DNA from 4 places in the Devosia sp. P3_B2 genome. Region 2 is predicted to be linked to each of the others. Evidence: predicted binding sites of a transcription regulator. Region 2 holds the regulator's gene; each other region holds the start of a gene.
What was found. The regulator LexA, encoded in region 2, represses DNA repair genes until DNA is damaged. The targets are predictions, from matches to a motif close to TGTTCNNNNTGTGTTCNG.
Positions count from the first base shown of each region.

Region 1: a site for LexA is predicted at 2,645-2,662, ahead of dinB (DNA polymerase IV). Genes of this name have one in related genera too.
Region 3: a site for LexA is predicted at 3,973-3,990, ahead of radA (DNA repair protein RadA). Genes of this name have one in related genera too.
Region 4: a site for LexA is predicted at 1,940-1,957, ahead of AC1DV8_RS00080 (ImuA family protein). Genes of this name have one in related genera too.

Region 1 is NZ_JBFUGO010000001.1:24,552-32,204, forward strand. It holds gene AC1DV8_RS00115 (lysophospholipase) at 1-561, shown strand, start outside; gene AC1DV8_RS00120 (RNA polymerase sigma factor) at 678-1,373, shown strand; gene dinB (DNA polymerase IV) at 1,378-2,622, opposite strand; gene AC1DV8_RS00130 (NAD(P)-dependent alcohol dehydrogenase) at 2,763-3,728, shown strand; gene AC1DV8_RS00135 (phosphotransferase family protein) at 3,732-4,478, opposite strand; gene AC1DV8_RS00140 (NAD(P)-binding oxidoreductase) at 4,478-5,128, opposite strand; gene AC1DV8_RS00145 (polysaccharide deacetylase family protein) at 5,207-6,031, shown strand; gene AC1DV8_RS00150 (YciI family protein) at 6,116-6,502, shown strand; gene AC1DV8_RS00155 (hypothetical protein) at 6,713-7,459, shown strand; gene AC1DV8_RS00160 (sodium-translocating pyrophosphatase) at 7,514-7,653, opposite strand, start outside.
Region 2 is NZ_JBFUGO010000010.1:19,592-27,244, reverse strand. It holds gene AC1DV8_RS15000 (ABC transporter substrate-binding protein) at 1-391, opposite strand, end outside; gene AC1DV8_RS14995 (response regulator) at 481-1,152, shown strand; gene AC1DV8_RS14990 (sensor histidine kinase) at 1,152-2,522, shown strand; gene AC1DV8_RS14985 (hypothetical protein) at 2,578-3,132, opposite strand; gene lexA (transcriptional repressor LexA) at 3,418-4,140, shown strand; gene AC1DV8_RS14975 (2-dehydro-3-deoxygalactonokinase) at 4,413-5,318, shown strand; gene AC1DV8_RS14970 (2-dehydro-3-deoxy-6-phosphogalactonate aldolase) at 5,325-5,936, shown strand; gene AC1DV8_RS14965 (SMP-30/gluconolactonase/LRE family protein) at 5,933-6,805, shown strand; gene AC1DV8_RS14960 (beta-galactosidase) at 6,813-7,653, shown strand, end outside.
Region 3 is NZ_JBFUGO010000009.1:18,719-26,371, reverse strand. It holds gene AC1DV8_RS13995 (SDR family NAD(P)-dependent oxidoreductase) at 1-545, opposite strand, end outside; gene AC1DV8_RS13990 (hypothetical protein) at 627-1,187, opposite strand; gene AC1DV8_RS13985 (FAD-dependent monooxygenase) at 1,319-2,818, opposite strand; gene AC1DV8_RS13980 (2'-5' RNA ligase family protein) at 3,147-3,791, shown strand; gene radA (DNA repair protein RadA) at 4,040-5,428, shown strand; gene AC1DV8_RS13970 (CvpA family protein) at 5,553-6,203, shown strand; gene purF (amidophosphoribosyltransferase) at 6,295-7,653, shown strand, end outside.
Region 4 is NZ_JBFUGO010000001.1:12,895-20,547, reverse strand. It holds gene ppa (inorganic diphosphatase) at 100-633, opposite strand; gene AC1DV8_RS00090 (hypothetical protein) at 759-1,328, shown strand; gene AC1DV8_RS00085 (tellurite resistance TerB family protein) at 1,375-1,806, opposite strand; gene AC1DV8_RS00080 (ImuA family protein) at 1,982-2,839, shown strand; gene AC1DV8_RS00075 (Y-family DNA polymerase) at 2,724-4,439, shown strand; gene AC1DV8_RS00070 (error-prone DNA polymerase) at 4,436-7,653, shown strand, end outside.

The sequences.
Region 1 (7,653 bases), on a different contig from region 2:
ATGAAGATCGCCAAGGCGCGCGAGCCGGGGCAGAAGGTGTTCCTGCTCGGGCACAGCGCCGGTGGCGTGGTCTCTTGCATCTATGCGCTCGAGCATCAGTCGGAACTGGCTGGGCTGATCTGCGAGAGCTTTGCCCACCAGGTGCCGGCGCCGGACTTTGCCCTCGCCGTGCTGAAGGGGCTGAGCCACATTGCGCCGCATGCCCAGGTGCTGAAGCTCAACAACGAGGACTTTTCGCGGGACCCCGCGGTGGTGGCGACGATGAACGCCGACCCACTGATTGCGCATGAGACGCAGCCGACCAAGACCGTGGCGGAGATGGTGCGGGCCGACGAGCGGCTGAAGGCGGAGTTCCCGCAGATCACCCTGCCGGTGCTGATCCTCCACGGCACGCTCGACAAGGCAACCAAGCCGAGCGGCAGCCAGTTCTTCTACGACACGGCTGGCTCGAAGGACAAAACCCTGAAGCTGTATGAGGGCCACTTCCACGACCTGCTCAACGACCTGGGCAAGGAAGAGGTGATGGGCGACATCACCGGCTGGATCGACGCGCGGGCTTGAGGCGGCGCCGCAGTTGAGTTGGAGGCCGGGGCGATGCTCCGGCCTTTTGCGTTTCAGGTGTAGGGTTCGGGAACCTTTTGCGCAGGCGGACACTCCAATGCCGCATGGAGGATGAGATGCTGACAGTGCTGAAGCAGCGGAGCGACGTGGCTGGGCTGAGCGAGGCAGAACTGGTCGAGCTGGCGCGGCAAGGTGGCGAGAACGCGATCCGCACGCTGATCGAGCGCAACAACCAGCGGCTGTTCCGGGCCGCGCGCAGCGTGCTGCGCAATGACGGCGAGGCCGAGGACGTGGTGCAGGAAACCTATGTGAAGGCGTTCACGGCGCTGGCGAGCTTTCGCGGCGAGGCGAGCTTTTCCACCTGGCTGACCCGCATTGCGCTGAACGAGGCGGTGTCCCGGTTGCGACGGCGGCGCAGGAACAGCGATCTAGAAGCGCTGGACCAGGCGGTGAGCGCCGATGCCGGGCTGGTGTCGCTGTTCCCGCTGTCGCTGGTTCCGCTCCCCGCCGATACGGAGGCCGCACGGTCAGAAATGCGCCAGATACTGGAGACAGCCATCGATGGCTTGCCGGAGGGATTTCGCACGGTGTTCGTGCTGCGCGATGTCGAGGGGCTGAGCACCGAGGAGACGGCGGAGCAGCTGACGCTGAAGCCGGAAACGGTGAAGACCCGGCTGCACCGGGCGCGGCGCATGTTGCGGGCGGTGCTGGAAGAGCAGATGCGCGGCTCGTTCGCCGAACTCTATCCGTTCGACGGCGCGCGCTGCGCCAACATGGCGGATCGGGTGATCGCGAAGCTCAGGCAGGCCTAACCGGTCACAGCGGCTTTTCGGCGAGGCCGCGGAAGGCGTCGGGGATGGAGCGCTCGAGTTCGAGCGTGGCGGAGCCGTAGCCGATGGCTTCGCGGCCGAAGCGAGTGCGGACGGCATCCATGGCGCGATCGGCGACGAGGCGGGAGGCGCCGCGACGGGTGCCGGGCCGGCGGGCTTCGTCGGCGAGGCCGAGCGGCAGTTCGAGCTGGACCAGCGGGTTGCGCTCGAGGTGCGAGACCGAGATGGCGAGGAGCGTGATGGTGCGCTCGTCGGGGTGATCGGCCTGCACGACGCGCACCAGGTCTTCGGCGATCTCAGCGAGGCTGACCGTCGCGGCGATGGGGCTGTCGATGGTGACCGATCGGGTCACGGCGCGCATGTCGCGGAAGCGGACGCGCAGGGTGATGGTGTGGCCGTGCCAGGATTTGACCCGCAACCGCGAGGCGATGCGATCGGCCAGGTGGTGCAGCGTCGGGCGGTAGATACGCTCGATGAAGGGTTTTTTGCCGAGGGCGGATTGAGCGCCGGCCGAGCGGGCGCGCTGATTGGTGACGATGGCGCGCGGGTCGCGGTTCCAGCTCAGGGCGCTGAGCTTTTCGCCGGTGGCGCGGCCGAGCAGAGCCTGCACCCATTCGACGTGCTTTTCGGCGAGCTGGCCGATGGTGAGGATGCCCTCGTCTTCGAGCTTGCCTTCGGTGACCGGGCCGACGCCCCACATCAGCCCGACCGGCAGATGGTGGAGGAATTCGAGTTCGCGGACCGGGTCGACGACGACGAGGCCATCGGGCTTGGCGACCTGCGAGGCGATCTTGGCGAGATGCTTGGTCCGCGCGACGCCGACGGAGATGGGGAGGCCGAGCTCGGCGCGGACGCGGGAGCGGATGGTCTGGGCGATGGTTTCGGGCGAGCCGAACAGGTGTTCGCAGCCGGCGACATCGGCGAAGGCTTCGTCGATGGAGATACGTTCGACCAGCGGGGTGTAATCGGAGAGCACGGCGATGGCGGCGTCACCGAGCTGCTGGTATTCCTCGAAATGGCCGCCGGTGAAGATCAGTTCGGGGCAGAGTTCCTTCGCGGCCCAGCCGGACATGCCGCCGTGGACGCCGAAGGCCTTGGCCTCGTACGAGGCAGCGAGCACTACGCCACCGCCGACGGCGATCGGTTTGCCGCGCAGCTCGGGGTTCAGCAGCTGCTCGACCGAGGCGTAGAAGGCATCGAGATCGGCATGCAGGATGGTGGCGGGCTCCATCCGGGTTCTCCGTGGCGGCGTTGAGAACATAAAGTGAACGAAGAGTGGGGCTTGTCAAGCTGAGTTGCGGCTGCCGGGGGCTTGTCTTGCTATCGACAGGTGTGCCGCCTAGGTCTGCTGCTGGGGATCTGGAGGGTGCGATGCGGGCAGTGGTCTATTCGGCTTACGGGATGCCGGAGCAGTTGCGGCTGACGAAGGTGGCACGGCCGGTGCCGAAGGCGGGCGAGGTGCTGATCCGGGTGAAGGCGGCGTCGCTCAATTCTTGGGATTGGGACCTGCTGCGGGGCCAGCCGTTCCTGGTGCGGCTCGGCGGGCTGCTGCGGCCGCCGTACCCGATCCTTGGGGCGGATGTGGCGGGTGTGGTCGAGGCGGCAGGCGAGGGGGTAACGCGGTTCGCGGTGGGCGATGCGGTGTTCGGCGATCTCAGCGGGGCGAGCTGGGGCGGGTTCGCGGAGTATGTCGCGGCGCCTGAAGCTGCACTAGCGGCGATCCCCGCGGGAGTGAGTTTTGAGGCCGCGGCGGCAACGCCGCAGGCGGGACTCTTGGCGTGGCAGGGGTTGCGCTGGAAGGGCGAGGTGCAGCCGGGCGACAAGGTGCTGATCAATGGCGGCGGAGGCGGGGCGGGGACGTTCGCGATCCAGCTGGCCAAGCGGGCCGGGGCCGAGGTGACGGGGGTGGACCGGGCCGAGAAGGCGGAGCTGATGCGATCGGTCGGGGCGGACCGGGTGATCGACTATGCGGTGACGGACTACACGGCTGAGGGGGAGCGATACGACCTGATCCTCGACATGGTCGCGGCGCGGCCGCTGGCGCATTACCGGCGAGCGCTGAGCCCGCGGAGCCGGTTCGTGATGGTGGGCGGGAAGACGTCGACGATCCTCACGGTGGCGCTGGCCGGGGCGATGACATCGAAGCCGGAGGGGCAACAGATGGGGCTGCTGCTGCACCGGCCGGATGTGGGGCAACTGGCGGAGCTTGGGGCGCTGGTGGCAGCGGGGACGATCGTGCCGGCGGTGGAGCGGGTGTATCCGCTGGAACAGGCTGCAGAGGCGTTTCAGCGGATCGGCGACGGGCGGGCGCTGGGGAAGCTGGTGGTGGCGCCGTAGCTGTCAGCCCCCCGCCAGGGCCAGCAGGCGGTCGGTTTCTTCCGGGACGTTCTCCGAAAGCCGGGCTGCGGCGACGATGGGGAGCCAGGCGCGGATTTCGGGGTCGGTGAGGGGGCTGAGGGCGAGGTAGCGTTCGAGGTAGGCGTTGGCGAGGTCGGGGCCGGCGCCGTGCAGCATCAGCACGTAGGAGCGGGCGACGTCGGCGGCGGGTGGGCCGGAGGTGGCGTCGGGCCAATCGACGATGATGGCGGCGCCGGGCGTGCCGATGATGTTGAACGGGTGGAAATCGCCGTGGCAGAGGCGGTTGCCATCGGGCAAGCAGGCCAGGTCGGCGAGCAGTTTTGTGCGCAGCGCTTCGTCGAGCTGGGGCACGTGGGCGATGCGGTGCGCCAGGCGAGGCTTCAGCGGCGTCAGGCGCGTTTCCTCGCGGGCGTGCATGGCTAGGTGTAGCTGCACCATGGCTTCGAGCGCGGCGGGGATCTGCGTGGGATCGGCCTCGGCGAGCCTGGCCAGCGGCTCGCCGGTGGCGCGGGACATGACGAGACCCCAGCGGCCGGCGAACTTGCCGGCTTCGAAAACCTGCGGGGTGGGCAGGCCGTGATCGGCGACGACGGCGAGGATGGCAGCCTCGCTGAAGGCGACGGCGCGGGCGGCAGGGTCACGATAGAGCTTCAGCACGTGCTCGCCGTAGTGGAAGGCTTCGGCCACCTTGCCGGAGCCGAGCAGGTGGCCGATTTCGGGGCGGGTCATCAGCTGAGCGCGGCCTTAAGGGCGGTGGCAATCGTGTCCTTCCCGCGGGTGAGCTGGAAGACCTTGCCGATCGACTTGGGCTCTTCGAGCAGGGCGACCACCACCGCGGCGACGTCCTCGCGTGGGACCGACTCCTCGTTGATCGCCTCCTGGCTCAGCACCACCTTGCCGGTGCCGCCGCCATCGGTGAGCTCGCCCGGCTCGAGGATGGTCCAATCGAGGCTGGAGCTGGTGATGTGCTTGGCCGCGGCGCGCTTCTGCTTGTAATAGTCCTTCATCTCATCGTTCATCGAACGGGTGGAAAGCCCGGTGCTGGCGCCGATGGAAGAGATCGAGACGTAGCGCTTCACGCCGGCCTTTTCGGCAGCGCGGACGGTGCGCAGCGTGCCCGTGCGATCGAGGGCGCTGCTTTCGCCGGCGGCGGAGCCGGCCGCAAACACCACGGCATCGGCATCCTTCATGGCAAAGACGATATCGTCGAAGGGCGATTTATCGAGATCGAGCAGCACGGTTTCGGCGCCGAGCTTCACCATATCGGCCATGTGCCGGGGGTTGCGAATAGTGGCGACGACGGCGTGCCTGGCCGCGATGAGCTTTTCAACGATCAGGATGCCGGTGCGGCCGTGGCCGCCGATGACGATGATGCGCATTGGGATACCTCAGTTCCGGAAAGGGTGCCGCAGGTGAGGCGATAGGGCAAGCTCGCTAGGAGTAAGGGAGATGATTCGATGACTGGACGGCAGGTGGTGGTGCACCACGACGATCTGGGGGCGAGCTGGAGCGCCAACATGGCGTTCGTCGAGCTTTGCGAGCAGGGCGTGGTCACTTGCGGCTCGGTGATGGTGCCTTGCCCGTGGTTTCCGCATATGGCGCAGCTCGCGCGGGAGAACCCCGAGCTCGATATCGGGGTGCACCTGACGCTGACCGCCGAGTTCGACCGCTTTCGCTGGCGGCCGATGACGGGCACGGCCGATAACGGCATGTGCGACGCCGAGGGTTTCATGCCGCGCCGGGTGGCGGACACTCGGGGCGCTGATCCCGCGGCGGTGGAGCGCGAGCTCCGGGCGCAGATCGATGCGGCGCTCGACGCGGGCATCGATGTGACGCATCTCGATGCGCATATGGGAACGGTGTGGCTGCCGGAGTTCGTCGAGATCTACGAGCGGTTGGGGGCGGACTACCGGTTGCCGGTTTTCCTGCCGGGACCAACGGATAGCTGGGTGGAGCCTTCGGCGGCGCTGAACCGCGCGACGGAGCGGGCTCAAGGCCGGGGCAACCCGGTGTTTGACGGGGTGGTGTCGACGCCGTTCGGCAATCTCAGCCCGACGGCGGCGGACTATCGCGAGATACTCGATGGCACGCGGCCGGGGCTCAACTGGGGCGCGTTCCACTTCACCAAGCCGGGCGACATCGCGATGATCTCGGACGACGCGCCGCTGCGGCTCGCCGAGTACGAGCTGTTCCGTTCGGGCGCGGTGGAGCCGATGTATGCCGAGCTCGGGCTGGAGCTGGTGGGGATGCGCGGGTTCCGCGAGCAGATGCGGGGCCGGTAGATCGATTTTCTTCGATGCGGATTCGCGATGTCGAATTAGCGGGCGCGGGTTCGACTAGCCTCGTAAATCCGGAGGGATCGAAAAATGAAGTTCGTTTGTCTCGTCTATATCGACAGTGTGGCGATCGGGGCGCTGAGTGAGGCCGAGGGCCGGCAGCTGGCCGACGACTCGATCGCGTTCGACTGGGGCCTGAGGAACAGCGGCAAGCTGATCCTCGCGCAGCCGCTGGAGGCGCCGGGGACGGCGGTGACGGTGCGGCAGCGGGCGGGGAAGTTCTCGCGCACCGACGGGCCGTTCGTCGAGGCCAAGGAGCACCTGGGCGGGTTCTTCATGATCGAGGCTGATGATATCGACGAGGCGATCGCGCTGGCGAAGACGAGCCCGATCATGCGGGTCGCGAGCGTCGAGGTGCGGCCGGTGCTGGAGCAGGTGGATAGTGTGACGGGGCAGGGGCGGCCGGGGGTGGAGTAGCGATGAGCAGGCCCAGTGAGTGTCTGGTGCCGACTATGTAGAAGTAACACCTGAGGCTTTCGAGGGGCACACATGGATCGCCGTGCAGACATTCACTCTGTGGTTCATGCCCACGCCGTCGGATTCGTCGCCCTTGATAGGTCGGGTTCAGGCCCGTCGTCGCGGTCGGCTGGGTCTGGCACCTTAGTAGATTTTCATGGAATTCGAGGCGTGGCGACGGCGGCACATGTCGCGGAGACCCTGAAGATACTTCCCGAGGTTGGGATCATGCGATTCAAACAGGGTCGTACATATGAGGCAATTAGCTGCCGCGGCGATCAACTTGAGATCACTACGGTCGGTTCACCGCCCTTTGGTGCTGACGGACCGGACCTAGCATTCATTCGGTTGCCAGTAGACATCGAAAACAGGTTCGCAGCCACGAATGCCTTCTTCAACTCACGAGTCCGCGCTGAACTACAACAACAAGGGCGCAGCAGGTCTCCCGCCGAGCTCGTGTTTGTCACAGGCACGATTTCCGAGATGTCGAAATCCTTAGGCGTCGTCGGCAGTTCCTCGAAAATGGAACATGGCGCGATCAACGGTGTCGGCCGGATCGAGGCCTTTGAGGTTAAGCATGGCTGCGACTGTTTGGACTTTCGTATTTTCCACCACGAGAGGTTCCCAGCGCCCTCGTCATATGAGGGGCTGAGCGGCGGCGGACTGTGGCAATTGGGGGAGGGCGCTGACTTGCTAAGCCGCACTCTTATCGGTGTGGCCTACTATCAATCCGCGCAGGACAGCGAGGGCGGCAGGATCATCCGCTGTCATGGCCCGCTCGCTCTGCACGAGGTGTTGTATCTCGCGGTGCTGGATCGATACCTTCCGGAGCAAGCGAAAGCGCATCGCGAGGCGGACTGGCCAGACGGAGAGTCGCCTTACTCTTCGATCACGGCAGCCTCAAAAGGCAGCGACTGAAGGAGAAGGCCCGGGTCTCCCCGGGCCTTCTGCATTTTGTATCTGCAGTGAGGCCTAAGCCACCCCACCCATATGCGCCAGCACGGCCAGCAGCAGTAGCGCCACGATGTTGGTGATCTTGATCATCGGGTTCACTGCGGGACCAGCCGTGTCCTTGTAGGGGTCGCCGACGGTGTCGCCGGTGACGGAGGCTT
Region 2 (7,653 bases):
GCGCGTAGGCCGTGTTGCGCCAGTTGGCCCAGCGCGGCCAACTGGCTGACAGCGGCAGGCTGCTCTCCTGCGCATAACCGTCGTTCGCGAGCTTGACCTGCAGGTCCATCGACGAGGAGAACGCGAAATCTGCGGTGGGCGCACCGGCATCGGTCTCGGCCACCACGCGATCGTAGATGTCGACGGTCTGCAGGTCCTCATAGGCCACTGCGATGTCGCGGTTGGCGGCCTGGAACGCCGCGATCATCGGCCGCGCCAGCGGCTCGTCGAGCGACGAGTAGACCGTGACAGTCCGGTTGCCGACCGCATCGTCGAGCGCCGGATAGACCTTCGCCTCCTGGGCGAAGGTGGGCGTTGCGACGAGGACGAGAATGGCGAGAAGTCGGAGCATTTCCGGACCATGCCCGCTCCCCTGCCCGCTCCACAAGGGCTATGGGCAACGCCGCGCCGTCAAACTACCGTGCGGTCGGGGAGCCAATGATGCGCATCATGGTGGTCGAAGACAACCGGACCCTGGCCGACGGCCTTGCCGTCGTCCTGCGGGTCGCCGGCTACGCGGTGGATGTCGTTCATGACGGCATCTCCGCCGATGCCGTGCTGTCGACGGAAACATTCGATCTCGTCGTGCTCGACCTCAGCCTGCCCGAAATGGACGGGCTCGACGTCCTGCGCCGCATGCGGGCCCGTCGCAACGCCTCCTCCGTACTGATCCTCACCGCTCGCGGCGCCCTCGACGAGCGGGTGCGCGGCCTCGACCTCGGTGCCGACGATTACATGACCAAGCCGTTCGAAGTGTCCGAGCTGGAAGCGCGCATCCGCGTGCTGCTGCGCCGGCAAGCCGGGCTGCACAACTCGAGCATCGCCTTCGGCAGCATCGAGCTCGACACCGTGTCGCGCACCCTCTCGGCGTTTGGGCAGACCCTCGACATGCCGGCGCGCGAACTCAGCGTGCTTGAGACCCTGCTGCGCAAGGCCGGCAAGGTGGTCGCCAAGCAATCGATCATTGAATCGCTGGCCGCCTTCGACGATGACCTCAGCGAGAACGCCGTGGAACAGTACATCTCGCGCCTGCGCCGCCGCCTCGCTCCCTATGCGCTCACCGTGCGGGTCGCCCGCGGCCTCGGCTATTACCTCGATCGGATCGCCGACTGATGGTGCGCCCCTACTCGCTGCGCCGGCGTCTGCTGCTGTGGCTGATGGTTGCGCTAATTGCCGTCGCCACGCTCGCGGTGGTCGATACCTGGCGCGAGGCTAGGGACACCGCAACCTCACTCTCAGACCGCGTCCTCGCCGGCTCCGTCCTCGCCATCGCCGAGCGGGTGATCGTCACCGAGGATGGCGAGCTCGAGGTCGACGTACCCTATGTCGCGTTGGAGATGCTGACTTCGGCGGCGCAGGACCGGGTTTTCTACCGCGTCGACGGTCCGGAGGGCTTCATCACGGGCTACCAGACCCTGCCGACCTCTGATGCAGCGACGGCCGACATCGCCTATTCGGACGCCAGCTTCCGTGGTGAGCCGATCCGCGTGGCGGTGCTGCGACGCGCGGCATCCTCCGGCGTCAGCGCCATCCCGTTCACGGTCACCGTCGCCGAGACCACCATCGCCCGCACGCAGTTGACCCAGACCCTGCTCCTCCGCTCTGCCATTCGCCTTGCGCTGCTCATCCTCTCCGCCGCGGTGATCCTCTGGCTGGCCGTCGGTTTCTCGCTCGCCCCGCTCTACCGCCTCCGCGATGCCATCTCGCGGCGGGCCCTCGATGACCTCAGCCCCATCGAACAGGAGGTTCCCCGCGAGGTGCAGGGCCTAGTCGACACGATCAACTCGTTCATGACGCGGCTGTCGTCAGCTCTCGATGCCCTGCGCCATTTCACCGGCAATGCCAGCCATCAGCTCCGCACGCCGCTCACCATCATCCGCACTCAGTTGGCGCTGGCGCTCCGCGCCGATAGCCCTGCCGCGGCACGGGAGGCGGCCCGCACCGCCGACGCCGCGGTGGTGCACGCCGAGCGCGTCCTCGCGCAACTGCTGCTCCTCGCCAGGATCGACGAGGCTGCGTCCGATCGGCTGCAGTTCCAGGTTGTCGATCTGTTCGAGCTCGCCCGGGAGCGCACAGGCGACTATGTCGTCCGCGCCCATGCCGCCGACATCGATCTTGGCCTCGAGGGCGAAGGACCGGCGCTGGTCCGCGGCGACCCGATGCTGCTCGGTGAACTGCTGAGCAACCTCATCGAGAACGCCATCGCCTATGCTGGACCCGACGCCGAAGCGACGGTTCGCGTCGCCACAGGGGACCGCGTGGTGCTGCTGCAGGTAGCCGACACCGGCAAGGGCGTCGCCGCCGAGCAGTTGGCGGCAGTGCGCAAGCGCTTCAGCCGCGGTAACAGCGACAAGCCCGGAGCTGGCCTCGGGCTGCCCATAGTCGAAGAGATCGCGGGTCTGCTCGGTGGCGAACTGACGGTCGCATCGCAGCCTGGCAAAGGCTTCAGCGTGCAGCTTACCCTACCCGCCGAGCCGCAATAATCCGGCGGTGGCGCGCGTCGACCGATGCGCCGGCACGCGCCAGTGTATCCCGTAGTCAGTGCACGGGGATCATCAGGTGGGCATAGGGAGTGTTGGGCCACATCACATAGGGCTGGGTGTGGTCGGGATGCTCTTCCTTGGGATAGCCGGCCAGCATCTCGTCTGCGACGTTGAAGATCATGACGTGCGGCCCGTCGACCATCCACTCGTGGCCGGCGGGCGGCGCCGTCGCGAACGGATCCATGTTGTCGGGCGCCGACTCGCCCTGCAGCATGTAGCCGAAACCGACCACGCCCTCGGGTGGGTCCTTCTTCTCGCTATATGCCGTCAACCACGCCATGCCTCCGGCGTCGACGCATATTGGATCATTGGTGGGCGAAGCCAGGTTGTCCGGCATGCAGGTAAAGCCGTTCGTTCCCTCCTTGAGCGTCTTCATCTGCATCTGAGCATCGAAGTTCACGACCGTGGCATTCTGGCCCACCGCCACCGGCGCTGCCGACAGCGCGTTGGCGACCAATTCCGCATCGGTCATTTCGGCCGCCACGGTGGGGCTGAGCAATATCCCCAAAATCATTGCGGATATGGCATAACGGCTTGATTTCATAGACATGTTTTCCTCCTCAGAAACAGTCCAGTTCACTGGCCCGTGGAAACGAGCACAGCTCCAGCTGAGAAGGTTGGGTGTGCGGGTTCGACACGCCAATCTCTCGACGGTATGCCCTGGTGGACAGCAGGTCAACGAAACGCAAGGCCCCGACGTCGAGAGGATTTCGCGGCCACTTTCGGCGCGCCAGGGGCGCCATCGTAACGCAATATTCATCGTCCGATTGCAGAACATAACTGGAACACGTATAACACGTTCAGTCTTTGTTCCGATTCTGCTCACGGGGCCGCCATGCTGACGCGCAAGCAACACGAACTTCTGATGTTCATCCACGAGCGGATGAAAGAATCCGGCATCCCACCGTCGTTCGACGAGATGAAGGATGCGCTCGATCTTCGCAGCAAGTCGGGCATCCACCGGCTGATCACTGCGCTCGAGGAGCGCGGCTTCATCCGGCGCCTGCCCAACCGGGCCCGGGCGCTCGAGGTGATCAAACTGCCGGACTCGATGAATCCATCGCTCGGCGGCCGCAAGGCGCGCTTCGAGCCGAGCGTCATCGAGGGCAATCTTGGCCGGGTCGCGACCCCGCCGGCACGCCCAGCGGCTCAGGTGGCCAACGCCGACGCCTACCGCGCGGTCACCGTCCCGGTGATGGGCCGGATCGCCGCCGGCACTCCGATCGAGGCCATCCAGACCCATAGCCATTCCATCATGGTGCCGCCCGAGATGCTCGGTGCGGGTGAACACTATGCTCTGGAAGTGCGCGGCGATTCGATGATCGATGCCGGGATTTTCGATGGCGACACCGTGCTCATCAAGAAGCAGGACGCCGCTTCGACCGGTGAGATCGTCGTCGCCCTCGTAGATGACGAGGAGGCGACGCTGAAGCGGCTGCGCCGTCGCGGCAACTCGGTAGCGCTCGAGGCCGCCAACCCGGCCTACGAAACCCGCATCTTCCCGCCCGACCGGGTGAAGGTGCAGGGCCGCCTGGTTGGCCTGCTCCGCAAATACTGAACTCCTGACCTGCCGCCAATCGGGTCTCCGGGCCGGCTGCCTCAGCCGGCCCTTTTTCTTATGAATCCGGACGCTGCGGTCAACAATTGCACTAGGGCCGGGCTGGCAAAGACGTTACGTTCCGCGCCGCTGGCAGCAAGTGGCGCATCGGATCTGAAGCGCCGCCTGCGAGCGGCTTTCGCGATCATACCAGGAGAGTGGACCACCTTCCCGATTGCGATGTAGCGGCATGGCTTGATGCGCGGCAAACTGGCGGCGCAAGGGAGAGGGTTTTGGCAGGACAGGTCGAATGGGTCGCCGTCGATTGGGGCACCTCCAATCTGCGGGCATGGGGAATAGATTCCGCCGGTGAGATCGCCTTCTCCCGCTCGTCGCCGGACGGCATGGGTCGTCTCAGCCGCGAGCAATATCCGGATGTGCTGACCTCGCTGCTCAACGGCGTCGCCGATGACGTCGAGGACGTACTGATCTGCGGCATGGCCGGCGCGCGGCAGGGCTGGATCGAGGCCCCCTATCTCGACGCCCCCGCCGAACTCGGTCGCATAGCTGCCGGCGCCGTTGCGCCCGATATGCCAGGCCCACACAACCCGCGCATCCTGCCCGGCGTCTGCCTCCGCGATCTGGGTGCGGAGGACGTGATGCGCGGCGAGGAAACCCAATTGCTTGGGCTCTCGGCACTGATCCCCAACTTCTCCGGCCTCGCGGTTATGCCAGGCACCCACAGCAAGTGGGCGCTGCTCTCCGGCACCAAGCTGGAACGCTTCTCCAGCGCCATGACCGGCGAGATATTCGAGCTGCTGCGCACCCACTCGGTGCTGCGCCATTCGCTCGGTGGCGAGCTCGAGGGCGAGGATCGCGATGTCGGCTTCGCTGCCGGTCTCGACCAAGGGCTCGAGCGGCCCCAGCGCTTGACCGCGACGCTGTTCAAGGTCCGCGCCGGCTCCCTGCTGTCGGGCCGCAGCCCGGCATGGTGTGCCGGTTTCCTCTCGGGCCTGTTGATCGGCGCCGAGATCGGGGGCCAGCGCGACTGGATCGGCGAGGCGGAGATTCCGCTGGTCGGCAGTGTCGGCCTTTGCGGGTTGTACCAGATGGGCTTTGAACGGCTCGGCGCCCGGACCCGCATCGTCGATGCGACCGACGCCACCCTCGCCGGACTCAAGGCAGCAAGACAGGCATAGAAGTTCATGGACCACCGCCACATCATCGCGATCCTTCGCGGCATCACGCCTCCCGAAACCCTCGAAGTTTGCGACGCCCTCGTGCTCGCCGGCATCACCATGATCGAGGTCCCACTCAATTCGCCCGAAGCGCTGCGCTCGATCGAAGACGTCGCCAAGGCCTTCGACAGTCGCGCCCTGGTCGGTGCGGGCACGGTGCTGAACCGCGCCGATGTCGACGCGGTCGCCGATGCGGGCGGCCGGTTCGTTGTGTCGCCGGACACCAACCCGGCGGTCATCGGCGCCACCATCGAGCGCGGCATGACCTCGTATCCGGGCGTGTTCTCGCCCACCGACGCGTTCACCGCCATCCGCTCCGGCGCCACGGGCCTGAAGTTCTTCCCCGCCGAAGTGCTTGGCCCCAAGGGCATCAAGGCGATGAAGGCGGTGCTGCCGCCGGCTATCCCGCTCTACGCCGTCGGAGGCGCCAACCCCGACAATTTCGCCGAGTACTTTGCGGCCGGCTGCGCCGGCTTCGGGCTCGGCACCTACATTTTCAAGCCCGGCATGTCGGCCGCCGATGTGGCATCGCGCGCCACCACCGCCGTCGCCGCCTATGATCAGGGAAGACCACGATGAACTCGAAGGCCGAACTGTTCGTCGATAGCCGCTGCGAGCTGGGCGAAGGCCCGTTCTGGAACCCGCTGCTCGAACGCCTGTTCTGGTTCGATATCCTCAACCAGACCATGCTGAGCGCCGGCACCGACGGCCACATCGTCGACCGCATTACCTTCAAGGACACGGTCAGCGCCGGCGCCGTGATCGACAAGGACACACTCGGCATCGTGCAGTCGGGCGCCCTGCTCCGCTATGATTTTGCCTCCGACACGAGCACGGTGATCGCCGAGATCGAGGAGGACATTCCGACCAACCGGACCAATGACAGCCGCGTCGACCGCACCGGCGGCTTCTGGATCGGCACGATGGGCCGGAAGGCCGAGGCGGGGGTCGGTGGCGTCTATCAGTACCGCGCCGGACAGACCACCAAGGTCATCGAGAACATCCGCATCCCCAACTCGATCTGCTTCTCCCCCGACGGGCGCACGGCCTACTTCACCGACGCCGGCAAGATGATTGTCCGCTGCGCCCTCGATCCGGCAACCGGCCAGCCGACCGGACCCTGGGAGGACTTCTTCACCATGGAAGGGCCGGGCGGCGCCGACGGCTCGGTGGTCGATTCCGAAGGCTACCTTTGGAACGCCCGCTGGGGCGGCGGCAAGGTCATCCGCATCTCCCCTGACGGCAAGCTGGACAAGGTGGTCGAGGTTCCCGGCGTCAGCCAGGTGAGCTGCCCCGCCTTTGGCGGCAGCGACCTCAAGACCCTCTACATCACCACCGCGCGCGAGCATATGACGCCCGAGCAACTCGAAGTCGAGCCGCATGCCGGCAGCGTCTTCGCCGTGGCGCTCGACGTACCCGGCATCGCCGAACCTTTCCTCAAACTCTGAGTCTAACGTGTCTTTTCCCGCTATCGGCGTCTGCTATTACCCCGAACACTGGTCCGTCGAGCAATGGGATGACGACGCCCGCCGCATGGCGGAGGTCGGCATCGAATATGTCCGCATCGGCGAGTTTGCCTGGTCCCGCCTTGAGCCGCGACCGAACGAGCTGGATTTCGGCTGGCTGGTTGCGGCAATGGACGTGCTCGACAAGCACGGGCTCAAGGTCATCGTTGGCACGCCCACGGCGACCCCGCCCCGCTGGCTGATCGACAAGATGCCCGACATGCTGGCGGTCGATCGCGACGGCCGACCGCGCGGCTTCGGTTCGCGTCGGCACTACGACTTCTCGCACCTGGGCTATCGGCGCGAATGCGCCCGCATCACCCGGTTGCTGATCGACCATGTCGGCCAGCACAAGGCACTCGCCGGCTGGCAGACCGATAACGAGTACGGCTGCCACGACACGGTGCACTCCTACTCGCACGCCGCGGCCATCGGCTTCCGGCTCTGGCTGAAGGACAAGTACAAGACCATCGAGGCGCTGAACCTCGCCTGGGGCAATGTCTTCTGGTCGATGGAGTACAACAACTTCGAACAGATCGACCCGCCGAACCTCACCGTGACCGAGGCCGCGCCGGCTGCCTGCCTCGACTTTCGCCGCTATTCGTCGGCGCAGGTCGCCGCGTTCAACAAGACGCAGTACGACCTGATGAAGGCGGCGCGTCCAGACCTGCCGGTGATCCACAATTTCATGTCGCGCTCGACCGAGTTCGACCACTACGAACTGGCCGAGACGCTCGACGTCGCGAGCTGGGACTCCTATCCGCTGGGACATCTGGAGGGCGTTCCGGAGC
Region 3 (7,653 bases), on a different contig from region 2:
ACGTTGAAGCGCAGTCCGTGCCGCCCGTAGCGGACGGCGAGGTTCTTGGTCAGGATCTCCAGCCCTGCCTTGGCGGCGGAGTAGGCGTATCCGCCGACGGCGACGTTGCCGTTGATCGATCCGATCGTGACGACGTTGCTTCCTGGCCCGGCCGCGATCAGGCTCGGCAGGGCCGCGCGGATGCAGCGGACCACTCCGGTCAGGTTCACGTCCATCTTGCGGTCCCAGAGCTCGTCGGCGATCTCGCCAAACACCGGCTCGTCCCAGTCGCCGCCGGCGGTGTTGACCAGCACGTTGAGATGACCGAGCCGCGCGACGGCGTCAGCGAACGACGCCTCGACGGATGCAGTGTCGGTCACATCGCAGGTCGTAGCGAATGCCCTGCCGCCGGTCGCCACGATCTCCCCGGCGACCTCCTCGGCCGCTATTGCGTCGATGTCCGAGACCGCGATCGATCCGCCTTCGGCCGCCAGGCGGAGCGCAATCGCGCGGCCGATGCCGTGCCCTGCACCGGTGATATAGATCGCCTGCCGATCGAACCGCATTCGATGGTCCCCTGGTCCTCGTATCGACGGGCACCTTAACGGGTGTCGCTCGTTGCAGACCAAGCGAAAATCCGGGCGGCACTACGCTGGACGCGCAGCGCCCTCGGCCTGATCGGTCTCGACGACGCGAATATCGGCCGCGCGAAGCTTCTCGAGCACCTGCACCTGCCCGATCAGCGGCCAGGTGTCGAAACCCAGCAGTTCCAGCGGTCGCCACAGGGAGACGCCGCCGGCGATGGCGAGGCTCTCGCTCACGACCAGGCGGATGTACTCGGGCAGGAACGACATATAGCCGACGGTCGTCGAGAGCAGCACGCAGACGGCCAGCAGCACGAGGCCGATGCGCAGGGCCTCGAACCCCGAGCGACGCAGCATCTTGAGCTGCCACCGGCTCTCCTCGATCTGCTCGTCGCAATATCCCCGGATGGCCAGCCGGACGCTCTCGCCATCCGCGGGGCCAGGCATGGCGAGGGTTACTCTTGGTGGCGGATCGTGCCGGCGGAGGCCGAGATCCTCGACTTCCTCGATCAGCCACTGGATGCCCGGGATTCGAGAGTATCTCCCCTCGTATGGCGCTATCGCCGGCGCCTCGAAGAGGTCGGCCTGCCGCCTGAGCCGCACGGAGATATCTGGAGAATCCATCCGCACCACCATTGATCACGGCGAAGCGTAGGTCGGCGACCTTGTGGGGAGGTTTCGGCGAACGGCGTAAATTCAAGCGAGTTTGGTCGGCGCCGACGGGGTAAGTCCAGCCCCGTCGGCGCCTGCTGCATCTAGCCGACGGGCGGGCCGAACCAGGTCGTGAGCGCCTCGGCAAGGCCTTGCCGGCCTCCCTCGCCCACCCAGGCGACGTAGCCATCGGGCCGAACCAGCACGGCGGTGGGAGCGCTGACCGCCCCAAGCACCGGCAACTCCCACGTCCCCGAGTAACTGGCGTCGACCAGTTGGACCCGATCGGCCCATGGCGTGATGTCCAGGTCGCCGGGCGTGCCGAAGTTCAGGAGTGCTGGCCTCGCGCCATGCAGCAGGCTGAACATGCGCCGCGGCCCGTCGGCGGTGACGATATCGAGGTCGGGCACGCGACGGCCGAGCAGGGGATGGCCCTCGCCGAGGTCGTAGTGAATCCCCAGCCCCGTCAGCATTCCGGCGAAGCGCAGCCGCGGCTCCTCCATGCCGAGCAGTTCGGCCATGGTGTCACGCACCGCCTTCGTCCGATCGTCCTCACGGCGCAGCGCGACCGAGGCCATGGTGTGCTGCAGCACGCGTGCACCCACCGGGTGACGTTCGGCGTGATAGGTGTCGAGCAGGGTTTCGGGCGAGGTCGCCTTGATCACCTGGGCCAGCTTCCATCCGAGATTGAGCGCATCCTGCACGCCGGTCTGGAGACCCTGTCCACCATCGGGCGGATGAATGTGCGCGGCATCGCCCGCGACCAATACCCGTCCCTTCCGGTAGGAAGCGGCCTGCCGGGCCGCATCGGTGAACCGGCTGATCGAGGTGGGACTGTGGATCCCGTAATCGGTGCCATAGACGGCAATGAGCGCCTCCTTGAGATCGCCCAGGGTCGGCTCACCCGCCTCCCCCAGCTGCCGCTCGGTCACCATGACGCCGACCGGCCCTTCATCCGCATAGACGATCTTTCCATCGCGGATCTGGTAGTTCACCCGGCCGATGGAGTGGAGGCCGATGGCATCGCGGCGGATGCCCCATTCCGGCGGCAGCTCGGCAAGCTCGGCCTGCGCAATCAGATTGCTGACGGTGGGATCCGATCCGGGGAATTCGATGCCCGCCGCCTTGCGCACGACACTGCGCCCGCCGTCGCAGCCCACGAGATAATCCGCCCGCAGCGACCGGCCATCGCTGAGCGCGACGTCCACGCCGGTGTCGTCCTGCGTGCAGCCGGTCACCTCGACGCCGCGATAGCTCGTCACCGCCAGCTCGGCGACCCAGCCGCCGAGGATCCGCTCGATGTGCTTCTGCCAAAGCCCGAGCGTGTAGGGGTGGCGCGTCGGGAAGCCGCTGATGTCGAGCATGACCCCGGCAAACCCGGTCACCTGCACCTTCTGTCCCTCGGCGAGGAACCGCTCGACAATGCCGCGCTGATCCAGCACCTCGAGTGTCCGGGCGTGCAGCCCCCCTGCCCGCGAACCAAGCACATCCTGGTCCAGGCGCCGCTCGACGATGGCGACATCGACGCCGGCCAGCGCCAGTTCACCCGCCAGCATCATCCCCGTCGGACCGCCTCCGGCGATTACCGCTGCGTGCTGTGTCATCCCTCGCTCCTGTTGCTTTGGCCAAGGGCTGCGGAACTTACGCAGAAGTCGACGATTGCCAACGCTTGAACTGAACTCATTTCACCCCAGATAAGGATTACCGGGCCGGCTGCGTTCGCCCGATGAACTCGCGCATGAGCGAGGCGGCAGATCGGGCGCCACGACGTAAGCCTCCCTCACCAACGAGGGATGACGTCGCGAAAGCGCCGAGGTCGGAAATCCGTGCAGGAGCAGCACGGCGGGCATCAAGGCCTATGTTCCTGTTTTGTTCTTGACTCGCGTTTTGCCTCAATGGTTCCCTGCTTCTCCCTAAACGGAGGACCATGAGATGACCGATCTGCCGCAGCTGTCGATGTTTGCCAGCGAAACCCGGCCGTTCAAATCCATCAAGGTGCCACCGCGGCAGGGCCGCGACCCGGTGTTTTTCGCTGTGTTGGTGGGCGGCAGGCTGCGGCCGGCGCTGCAGGCCATCGTCACCGACCAGCAGCGGCTGCACGGCATCTCGGCCGGGCTGCTGCCGGCGACGACGCTTCACATTTCGCTGGTCGGCGTCGGCTTCTACCAGGAGCTGTCGGGCCCGGATCTCGCGACCGCAATGTCGACCGGCGACTCGATCGGCTTCACGCCGTTCGACATCGCCTTGACCAAATTGATGAGCTTCAAACGCCGCGTCGGCGCGCCACCGATGGTGCTGACGCCCGGATCAGATACGCCACTGGTCGACCTGTCACGCCTGCTGCGCTGGGGCATGCTTGAGCGCGGCTTCGAGGCCCGCTCGGACCCGAGCGAGGCCTTCCACCTCACCCTCCTGTACGACCGCGTCAGCGCCCCCGAAACGGTGCTCGAACACCCGCCAACCCTGCGCGTCGAGGGCTTCGCGCTGGTGCGGAGCTTCTATGGACAAGGCCGATATGAGGTAATCGGAGAGTGGCCAAGGGCCGACCGCGACACGGCAACGGTTGCTCGCCCCTGATCACTCCCGATTCCTCGACCGGCACCACAGGTGCCGAACACTCGATGCGGCACCTCCCCCTCTGACGGGGGAGGATGGCTGGAGGTGAGCGGCGCCACGACGCCGAGATTTTTGAAGATCGCGACCCCGCTCGACCACCGCGCATCCGGAAGCCGCTGGCTGTCGGATGTCTCGGCACCATCGTTCACTCTTCGTTCTTGCCTTCGCGCCGATACTCCGCTACCTCTCATCGCCTATCGGGGCATCTCATGGCGCGTACCAAAACCTCCTATGTCTGCCAGGCCTGCGGCGCGGCAACCACACGCTGGCAGGGGCGGTGCGAAGCGTGCGGCGAGTGGAACACCATCGTCGAGGAGATCGTCGATTCCGGTGTCGGCGCCGGGCCGAAATCGGCAGTTGCCGGCGGGCGCCCGATTGCGCTGCTGCCGCTGGCCGGTGAAACCGAGACGGCGGCACGCGTCGTCACCGGCATCGGTGAGCTCGATCGGGTCACCGGCGGCGGCTTCGTGATGGGCTCCGCGGTCCTCGTTGGTGGCGACCCGGGCATCGGCAAATCCACGCTGCTGCTGCAGGCTGCCGCGGCGATGGCCGAGCGCGGCCGGCGCGTCGTCTACGTCTCTGGCGAAGAAGCAGTGGCGCAGATTCGGCTCCGCGCGCAGCGGCTAGGGCTGGGCGATCGCGAAGTGCTGCTGGCGTCCGAAACCAATGTCGAGATCATCCTCGCCACGCTGCAGAACGGCCCTGCCCCCGACCTCGTAATCATCGATTCGATCCAGACGCTGTGGACCGACCGGGTCGAGAGCGCGCCCGGCACGGTCACGCAGGTGCGCACCTCGGCGCAGGCGCTGACGCGCTTTGCCAAGAAATCCGGCGCCGCCGTCGTGCTGGTCGGCCATGTCACCAAAGACGGGCAGATCGCCGGTCCGCGCGTCGTCGAGCACCTGGTCGACGCGGTGCTGTATTTCGAGGGCGATGCCAGCCACACCTTCCGCATCCTGCGCGGCATGAAGAATCGCTACGGCGCTACCGACGAGATCGGGGTGTTCGAGATGTCGACGCTTGGCCTGCGCGAAGTCGCCAACCCGTCCGCCCTATTCCTCGACCAGCGCGACAAGGACGCGGCAGGCTCCGCAGTGTTCGCCGGCATGGAGGGGACGCGCCCGGTGCTGTGCGAAATCCAGGCGCTGGTCTCGCCCTCGCCGCTCGGCACACCACGCCGTGCCGTCATCGGCTGGGACTCGTCGCGGCTGTCGATGGTGCTCGCCGTTCTCGAAACGCGCTGCGGTGTGCGGATCGGCGCCAACGATATCTATCTCAATGTCGCGGGCGGGCTGAAGATCAACGAAACCGCGGCTGACCTTGCGGTGGCGGCGGCGCTGATTTCCTCGCTCACCGGCTCGCCCCTGCCCTCGAGCAATGTCTATTTCGGCGAGATCTCGCTGGCCGGCGGCGTGCGGCCGGTGGCGCATGCGGCGCAGCGGCTGCGCGAGGCGCAAAAGCTCGGGTTTCAAGGCGCGGTGACCGGCCGGCTGGGCAAGGGCGACGTGCCCAACGGCATCGCCGTGGGCGAATATGCCGAGCTTGCCGAGCTCATCGGACGCATCGCCGCTCGCGGCCAGAAGCAGGCGGCGGAGTAGCGGTTTGGCCACGCTTCCTGCTTTCCGTGAAGATCGGCTATGCGGCGCTTCCTCGACGCTTGGCTTTGCCACGATTAGCGGTTACACGGGATTTTGAAGCGGGTCGCACGGGCGGATTTTCTACATGTTGACTGCATTTGACGTCGGCATCGGCGTTCTCGTCCTGATCTCGGCGATCCTGGCTACGGCCCGTGGCTTCACGCGGGAAGTGCTGTCGCTCGCCACCTGGGCGGGCTCCGCGGCCATCGCCGCCTATGCCTATTTCAACCACAAGGAAATCGCGCGCGGCTACATCGCCGAGCCGATCGTGGCCGACATCGTGACGGTGCTCGGCACCTTCATCGTGGCGCTGATCATCCTCCATCTCATCACCATGCGGATCGCCGATTTCGTCGTCGACAGCCGTATCGGGCCGCTCGATCGCACGCTGGGCTTCATCTTCGGCGTCGCCCGCGGCGTGCTGATCGCGGTCATCGTGGTGATCTTCGGGCTGTGGCTGATGCCGTCGAACCTGCCGTCCTGGGCGGCCGAATCGCGCTCGCTCCCGATCCTCAAGAATTTCGGCGATAGCCTCATCAGCCTGTTGCCGCCCGACCTCGAAAAGCAGGTCACCGATATCCTGCAGCGTGGCGCCGGCGGCGGCACAGGCGATGACACCTCGCCCGACGATGTGCCGACGCCCGATGCCGACGTGCCCAATGAAGAGGGCACGGATCAGCTGGAAAACGACGCGCCGCTCGAGCCGCCCGCCGATGGGGCTGCGACCAACACCTGATGAATTTCGGGTGAGCGCATTGCATATCTGTGACCGGGGCCGCATTTGCGGTCCCGTCTTCTTTGGCCCGCTCTGAACCCGAGGTGCCCACTTGACCCAAAACGCCAAGCCGATCGCGGAATGGGACCATGATACGCTACGCGAGGAGTGCGGCGTGTTCGGCATCCTCGGCCATCCGGAAGCCGCCACGCTTACCGCGCTCGGGCTCCATGCCCTGCAGCATCGCGGCCAGGAAGCAGCTGGTATCGTCAGCTTCGACGGCAAGCAGTTCCACTCCGAACGCCAGTTGGGCCTCGTCGGCGATCACTTCACCGATCCCGCGACCGTCGGCCGCCTCCCCGGCCACCTTGCCATGGGTCATGTGCGCTACTCGACCACCGGCGAAACGATCCTCCGCAACGTGCAGCCGCTATTCGCCGAACTGGAAGTCGGCGGCATCGCCATCGCCCATAACGGCAACTTCACCAACGGCCTGACGCTGCGCCGCCAGCTGATCGCGCAGGGCGCTATCTGCCAGTCGACCTCGGACACGGAGGTGGTACTCCACCTCATTGCCCGTTCGAAGAAGGCCGCCTCGTCCGACCGCTTCGTCGATGCGCTGATGCACCTCGAAGGCGCCTTCTCGCTTGTCGCTATGACCCGCACCAAGCTGATCGGGGCTCGCGATGCCAACGGCATCCGCCCGCTGGTCCTCGGCGATCTCGACGGCAAGCCGATCTTTGCGTCCGAGACCTGCGCGCTCGATATCATCGGCGCCAAGTTCGTGCGCGATGTCGAGAACGGCGAGGTGGTGATCTGCGAAATCCAGCCGGATGGCCGCATCACCATCGACTCGGTGAAGCCGTTCGCGCCCAAGCCCGAGCGGATTTGCCTGTTCGAATATGTCTACTTCGCCCGGCCGGACTCCATCGTCGCCGGCCGCCCGGTCTATTCGGCGCGCAAGCGCATGGGCATCAACCTCGCCAAGGAAGCGCCGGTCGAGGCCGACGTGGTGGTGCCGGTGCCCGATGGCGGCACCCCCGCAGCGATCGGCTTTGCGCAGGCGAGCGGCATCCCGTTCGAGCTCGGCATCATCCGCAACCACTATGTGGGCCGCACCTTCATCGAGCCGACGCAGTCGATCCGCGCCTTCGGCGTCAAGCTCAAGCACTCGGCCAACCGCGCCGAGATCGAGGGCAAGCGCGTCGTGCTGATCGACGATTCGATCGTGCGCGGCACCACCTCGGTGAAGATCGTGCAGATGATCCGCGAAGCCGGCGCCAAGGAAGTGCACATCCGCGTCGCCAGCCCGATGATCTTTCACTCGGACTATTACGGCATCGACACGCCGGATCCGGAGAACCTGCTTGCCAACCAGCACCCCGACCTCGAGTCGATGTGCCGGTTCATCGGCGCGGACTCGCTGGCGTTCCTCTCGATCGATGGGCTCTACGACGCGGTCGGCGGGGTG
Region 4 (7,653 bases), on a different contig from region 2:
GGGACAGCGCCCCGATCCAACCGTTGACCGATATATGTGAACCCGGTTTCACAGTTTCAAGGGGCGGCCCAATCGGGCCTACCAGCGCACCCGCCGGCACTACTTCGCCGCCTTGGCCCGCTCGATCGATTCGAGAATCACCCGCCGCGCATCATCGACGCCGCCGAGCTTTTCGATCTTGGCCCACTTGCCGGGCTCGAGATCCTTGTAGTGGGTGAAAAAGTGCTTCACCCGCTCCAGCTGGATCGGCTGCATGTCGGTGATGTCGTTGATCCCGTCATACATCTTGGTCAGCTTCGACACCGGCACGGCGAGGATCTTCTCGTCGGTGCCGCCATCGTCTTCCATGAACAGGATGCCGAACGGCCGGCAGCGCACCACCGCACCCGGCACCAGCGGCCGCGAGTTCATCACGATCACGTCGAGCGGATCGCCGTCGCCGCAAAGCGTATGCGGCACGAAGCCGTAATTCCCCGGATAGCGCATCGGCGTATAGAGGAACCGGTCGACGAACAGCGCCCCCGAGGCCTTGTCGATCTCGTACTTGATCGGCTCGCCGCCCAGCGGCACCTCGATGATCACGTTGAGGTCGTCGGGGGGATTCTTGCCGATCGGGATCGCGTCGATGTTCATTGGGTCTGCCTTAGGTCTATTTCGGCGGGTTGTGGCCTATCCGAGGCCATGATTGCAAGGCATACGAATGCGCGGGTGGCATGCGAAGCCCAGCGGTGTTCAAGACGTATTGAGGAGGTATTGCCGTGATCGGACGCATTTTCGCCAGTGCGCTTTATGTCGCTTGCATCGGCTGGGCCGGCTCGGCCAGCGCCCAGCAGATCGAATCGAGCTACACCGACCTCAACCTCAACATCGACTGCACGGTGATCGAGTCCGATGACTTCGGCACCATGTGGGCTTGCCTCGGCCTCAAGGGCATCCCGGTCATGGTCACCGAGGGCGACCTGCGGATGTTCGTCTCCTACGGCCTCACCTCCACCACCGAGAAGGCCGCCGAGCAGACCCTCAACCCATTCAACCACCTGGGCGACAAGATCGAGTGGCGCGTCTCCAACGCCGAGGGCTACTTCAAGCCCTTCGCCACCATCCTCCGCTTCTTCACCCAGGGTGAAGAGGGCAAACCCGAGGGCCAGGTGCTGGTCGTCACCAAAGTCACCCCGGGCGCCACCTGCCACATCGCCTATATCGACGCCCTCGCCAACCCCGACGCCAACGCCCTCGCCCGCAAAACCGCCGACGAGAAGGCAAAGGATTTCGACTGCGAGAAGAGCGAGCCCGAATATGTCGGCAAGTTCGAAGCCTGGAAGCGCTAAGCGCCCCGCACCAACGCGTCTGCCCGGCAACGTCCTTTGAGCTGGTTCAAGCCCGCGCCATCTGGTTGCGCAGCACCGTGCGGTCGCGCGACGACACCCCGATCAGTTCGGCGATGCGCCATACCATGTTGTCCTCGAGCTCGTGGTTGCGCTTGTCGGCGAACACCACCTGCCACATCATCCGGATGATCTCGATCTTCTCGCTATCGTCCAGTGAACTCAGCGCCGAAGTGAAGCGGTAGAAATCCACCGATTCCTGGTCCCGCTTGGTCGCCTCGACGATCAGCTTGCGCACCTCGTCCTCGCCGAGCCCGTAGTAATCCATCAGCGTACCCTCGAGCGCCTGCCGCTCGGCCTCGCTGACACTGCCGTCGATCGCCGCCAGATGCACCAGCAACGCCGCCACCGCCAGTTTCGGCTCCATGCTGAGCACAGTGGCATCGGGTCTCTGGAAGATGGAGCGCAGCGCATCGAACATGGGAGGAGTCCTTGGGTGGGTCGACGGAAGATAGGCACTCCCGCCCAATCGCGAAAGTGCCCGCATGCCGCAGCGCGAGGATGTGAGCACGGCGTGTGCTGACTCTTCTGCTTGACTCTCGACCGGACTCTGGTGTTCCCTATTTGTTCTAATTACTGACAACAGGGAGGCTCAGATGCCGGGCCTCGCACGCCACGATCTCGACGCCCTACGACTGAAAATCGCCGCCCTGGAAAAGCGCCCGCTGCTGGCGAAAGGCGCAGCGATGGTGGCGGAGGGGCTGGGAAAGGCTGCCAATGACGAGCAGGAGCTTGCCGATCCACTGGAGGTGCTCGTCGCACCCAATGGACTGCTGCACGAGGTGTTTGCCGACGAGCAGCGCCAGAGCGGCGCCGCGCTGGGCTTCGCCTTCGGGCTCGCCCGGCAGCTGCTGACCACCGAACGGCAGGCGATCCTCTACCTGCAGCTGGTAGGTGAAGGCCAGGAACTGGGGCTGCCTTATGGCGCGGGGCTGCAGCAGTTCGGCATCGATCCGGCGCGGTTGGTGATCGGCCGGATCGAGAGCGTAACCGAGCTGCTCTGGGCAATGGAGGAAGCAATTGCCTGCCGTGCGGTCGCCGGGGTCATCGCCGATCTCGCAAGTCACCCCAAGGCACTCGATTTCACCGTGTCGCGCCGATTGAGCCTCCGTGCAGCTGCGGCCGGTACCTCGGCGTTCCTCATCCGCTACGGCCGGGGACGCGAGGCGAGCGCAGCAAAACTGCGCTGGCGGGTTTCGCCGGCAATGAGCGGTGAGGTGGCGTTCGATCCGCGCGCACCCGGCCCGCCCCGCTTCCAGATCGAGATCGAAAAAGGCCGGCTCGGCGACAAGACGCAACGAGCCGAAGGCAAGAACATGCTTGTGGACTGGACAGAAAATGGTTTCGTTTCAGTCGAACCCGAATACCGCACCGGAGCTGCTGTTCACCGAACGGCGCCGCCATCTCGCCCTGTCGTTGCCACGCTGGGCGACCGACTGTCTCAGGCGGGCTGATCCGGCACTCGCCCGCTCGACCCGCCCGCTGGCCCTGTGGGAGAAGCAGAAGGGCGCCATGCGTCTCGCCGCGGTGGATGCCGCGGCGGCGAAGGCAAACCTGACATCCGGACAGAACCTGTCGGACGCTCGCGCGCTGGTGCCGGAACTCGAGGTCCGCGAGATCGACCGGGCCTATATCGAGCAGGTCTTCGCCGATTTTGCCGATTGGCACTCCAACGCCAGCCCAATTGTCGCCGTTCACTCGGCGGCGGCGCCCTACGGTGACCTGGTCCTCGACATCACCGGGGTCGCCCACCTGTTTGGCGGCGAGGCAAAAATGCTGGAAGTGCTGGTCAACCGGCTGCGCACCCTGGGTTTCACCGTCTCTGGCGCCATCGCCGATACGGTTGGGGCGGCCTGGGCCTTGGCGCATTTCTCACCCGGCAGCGTCATTCCCAAGGGTGAGACCGAAGCGGCGCTCGCCACCCTGCCGATCGTCGGCTTGCGGCTCGAAGAGGCGCAGGTCTCGGGACTCAACCAGATGGGCCTCAAGACCATCGGGCAGCTCTATGGCCGGGATCGGCGGGCACTGCAGGCCCGGTTCGGGGAATCGCTGATCCTCAGGCTCGACCAGGCGCTGGGCCGGATCGAAGAACGGATCACTCCGCGTCTGCCAATCGCCGAATATTATGCCGAGCGCCGCTTCGCCGAACCCATTGGCTACATGGACGACGTGCTGATGACGGCGCGCGATCTCGCCATCCAGCTCGGCCTGCGCCTCGAGTCCGAGGGGCTGGGGGCGCAGACCTTCCACCTGCTGCTCTACCGGGTCGACCACAAGGTGATGAACCTCACCATCAATGCCGGCCGGGCGACGCGAGATCCCAACCACATTGCCCAGCTGTTCGTGCACCGGTCGGAGCGGCTTGAGGGCGAGTATGATGCCGGCTTCGGCATCGACATGATCCGGCTGGCGGCCAGTTCGTTGTCGGAAGTGCAGAGCATCCAGCTCGGGGCGTTCGAAGTGCGCGACGGGGCGCAAGACCTCGACCGACTATACGATCGCATGACGAGCCGGCTCGGCCCCCTGGCACTCACTCGCTCGAAGTTCGTCAACACTCACATCCCCGAGCGGGCAGCGAAGCTGGAGCCTGTAATCGCTCAAACCGAGGAAGATCCGGAAGCTCTTCCTGATCCCGAACTGCGAAGACCGCTCCGGCTACTGCCCAATCCAGAGCCGATCAACGTGATAGCGGAGGTGCCGCATGGCCCGCCGATGCGGATCATCTGGCGGCGCATCGCCTACCGCATCCTCAAGGCATCGGGGCCGGAGCGGATCGAGGCCGAGTGGTGGCGTTCGGGCAAGAATCTTGAGGTGCTGGAACCGCCAGAGCGGGGCAGCAAGAAGCGCGACCCGCGCGACGACCCCAAGTCGGACAAACAGAAGCCAAAGGAGCCGGAACACGTTTCCGCGCTCGCGGCGTTCGACCCGCTGACCACCGTCCGCGACTACTACGTCATCGAGGATGACGGCGGCCGGCGGTTCTGGATCTTCCGCATCGGGCTCTATGGCGCCGCCGAAGCGCCGCGCTGGTTCATGCACGGGTTCTTCGCATGACCCGCCCCAGCTATGCCGAACTGATGGTGACGTCCAACTTCTCGTTCCTGAGAAGCGGCTCGCATCCGGAGGAGCTGGTCTCGGCCGCCATCGCGCTGGGTCTGAGTGGCGTCGGGATCTGCGATCGCAACAGCTTTGCCGGCGTGGTGCGCGGCTACGTGGCCCACCGCGACCTCAAGGACAAGGCACCCGACTTCCGCTACGTCGTCGGTGTCCGGCTCTGCTTTGCCGATGATACTCCCGATATCGTCGCCTATCCCTCTGACCGTGAGGCCTATGGCCGGCTTTGCCGCCTGCTGAGCCGCGGCAACCTCGGGAAGGAGAGCGAGAAGGGCAAGTGCGTCATCCGCTTCTCCGACCTCGAAGACTTCATCGAAGGCCAGTTGCTGATCCTCCATTGCGACGAGACGCGCTGGGAGCATTCCGGCGTCGTGCTCGAGCGGCTGGCAAAGCTCAGCCCGGGCAATATCTGGCTGGCTGCAGCGGCAACCTTCAAGGGCACCGACCGGGCCAGACTCAACCGGCTGGCCGCGATGGCAGCAGACGCCAGCGTACCGATGCTGGCCGTCAATGATGTGCTCTACCACGAGCCCAACCGCAAGATCGTGCAGGACGTGGTGACCTGCATCCGCGAGCACCTGACGCTCGAGACCGCCGGGCGCCGGCTGCAGCAGAATGCCGAGCGACACCTGAAGCCGCCGACCGAAATGACCCGGCTGTTCTCTGAGCATCCCGATGCCATCGCGCAAACGCAGCTGCTGCTGAACCGCATCGGCTTCAGCCTCGACCAGCTGAAGTACAACTATCCGACTGAAACCATCGGCAACGGCGAGACGGCACAGGAGACACTGGAGCGCCTGACCTGGGAAGGCGCGCGCGATCGCTATCCCGAAGGGGTTCCCGATACGGTCAAACGCAGTCTTTGGAGCGAACTTTGCCTTATCGCCTACAAAGGCTACGCATCCTACTTCCTCACTGTCGAAGACGTTGTCCGCTACGCCCGGCATAAGCTGAAAATCCTCTGCCAGGGGCGCGGCTCGGCCGCCAATTCAGCAGTCTGCTATTGCCTGGGAGTGACCGAAGTCGACCCCACCAAGGTCAAGCTGGTGTTCGGCCGCTTCCTCTCAACCGAACGCGACGAACCACCGGATATCGACGTCGATTTCGAGCACGAGCGGCGCGAAGAGGTGATGCAGTATGTCTACAGCAAGTACGGTGGTGAGCGGACCGGGCTGACGGCGACCGTCATCTCCTATCGCTCCAAGAGCGCCATCCGCGAGACCGCCAAGGTATTCGGGATTTCCGACGATACCATCGGCGCGCTCAACCAGCTGCATTGGGGCTGGGGCAACGCCGCCGACCTCAAGGGCATCAAGATGCTTGGGCTCGATCCCGACGATCCGACCCTGACGCAGATGTTCAACGTGGTCCCGGTACTGAAATCGTTCCCCCGCCACCTCAGCCAGCATGTCGGCGGCTTCGTCATCACCCGCGATTCCCTAGAGAGCCTGGTGCCGATTTCGAAAACGGCGATGGAGAGCCGCACCATCGTCGAGTGGGACAAGGACGATATCGACGCGCTCGGCATCCTCAAGGTCGATATCCTGGCGCTGGGCATGCTCACCTGCCTGCGCCGCTCGTTCGAGTTGCTGCACCAGCACTACGATCGCGATGTCACGCTGCCGCTGCTGATGGCCGAGGAAGTCGACGATGTGGTCAAGGCGCCGGTCTACCGGATGACCCACCGCGCCGACACCATCGGCGTGTTCCAGATCGAAAGCCGGGCGCAGATGTCGATGCTGCCACGGCTGAAGCCGGTAGAGTTCTACGACCTCGTCATCGAGGTGGCGATCGTCCGACCCGGGCCGATCCAGGGCGGTATGGTGCATCCCTACCTGAAACGCCGGCAGGGGCTCGAGAAGGTGGAGCCCATGCCACCCGACCTCTACGAGGTGATGAAGCGAACCTACGGCGTTCCGCTGTTCCAGGAACAGGCGATGCAGATCGCCATCGTCGCCGCCGGATTCACCCCGGGCGAAGCCGATCGGCTGCGTCGCGCCATGGCGACGTTCCGGCGCAACGGCACCATCCATACGCTCAAGGACCGGTTCCTCAATGGTATGAAGGACAACGGCTATGCCGAAGATTTCGCCCGGCGCTGCTTCGCGCAGATCGAGGGTTTTGGCGATTATGGCTTCCCCGAAAGCCACGCCGCCTCGTTCGCCCTCTTGGTCTATGCCTCGTGCTGGATGAAGTGCCACTACCCCGATGTGTTCGCATGTGCGCTGCTCAACAGCCAGCCGATGGGCTTTTACTCGCCGGCGCAGATCGTCCGCGATGCCATCGAGCACGGGGTTGAGATGCGGCAAGCCGACATCAACCGCTCGGATTGGCTGCACGTGCTGGAGGACGGCACCCCGGCGAGCGAGCGGATCATGAAGCAGCACGCCGAGATGCGCGACGACATCTGGTCGACCAAGGCGATCCGGCTGGGCCTGAGGCAGGTGCTCGGCCTGAAGCAGGACCATGCCAACCTGATCATAGCCCGCCGCGGTGACGGCTATGCCTCGATCCGCGACCTCTGGGTGCGGACGGGGGTCCCGGTGGCAACGCTGGAGAAGCTCGCCGAGGCTGATGCCTTCGGCTCACTTGGGATAAACCGCCGCGAGGCGCTGTGGATCGTCCGCGGGCTGAACGGCGTCGCCGGCGCCGAACAGCTACCACTTTTCTCGATCGCCAAGCGGGTCTCGAAACCCGATGACGCCGAGATCGACCTGCCGGTCATGGCCCCAGGTGAATCGGTGGTGCACGACTACCGGACGCTGTCGCTGTCGCTAAAGGGACACCCCGTGGGCTTCCTGCGCCCCGAACTCGACCGGCGCGGCACGCTGCGCTGCGCTGACCTGATCGACAAGCCGAACGGCGCCATCGTCGAAACTGCCGGCCTCGTGCTGGTGCGTCAGCAGCCGGGGACGGCGAGCGGCGTGATCTTCATGACGCTCGAGGACGAGACGGGGATCGCCAACATCATCGTGTGGAACAAGACCTTCGACAACAACCGCCGCGTCGTACTCGGTTCGCGCCTGCTGGCGGTGCGTGGTCAATTGCAGCGCGAGGGCCTCGTCACCCACCTCGTCTCCCGCAGCTTCACCGATTTTACCCCCAGCCTGCTCGACCTGGCGCAGGGCCTCGATCTCGGCAACGGCATATTGGC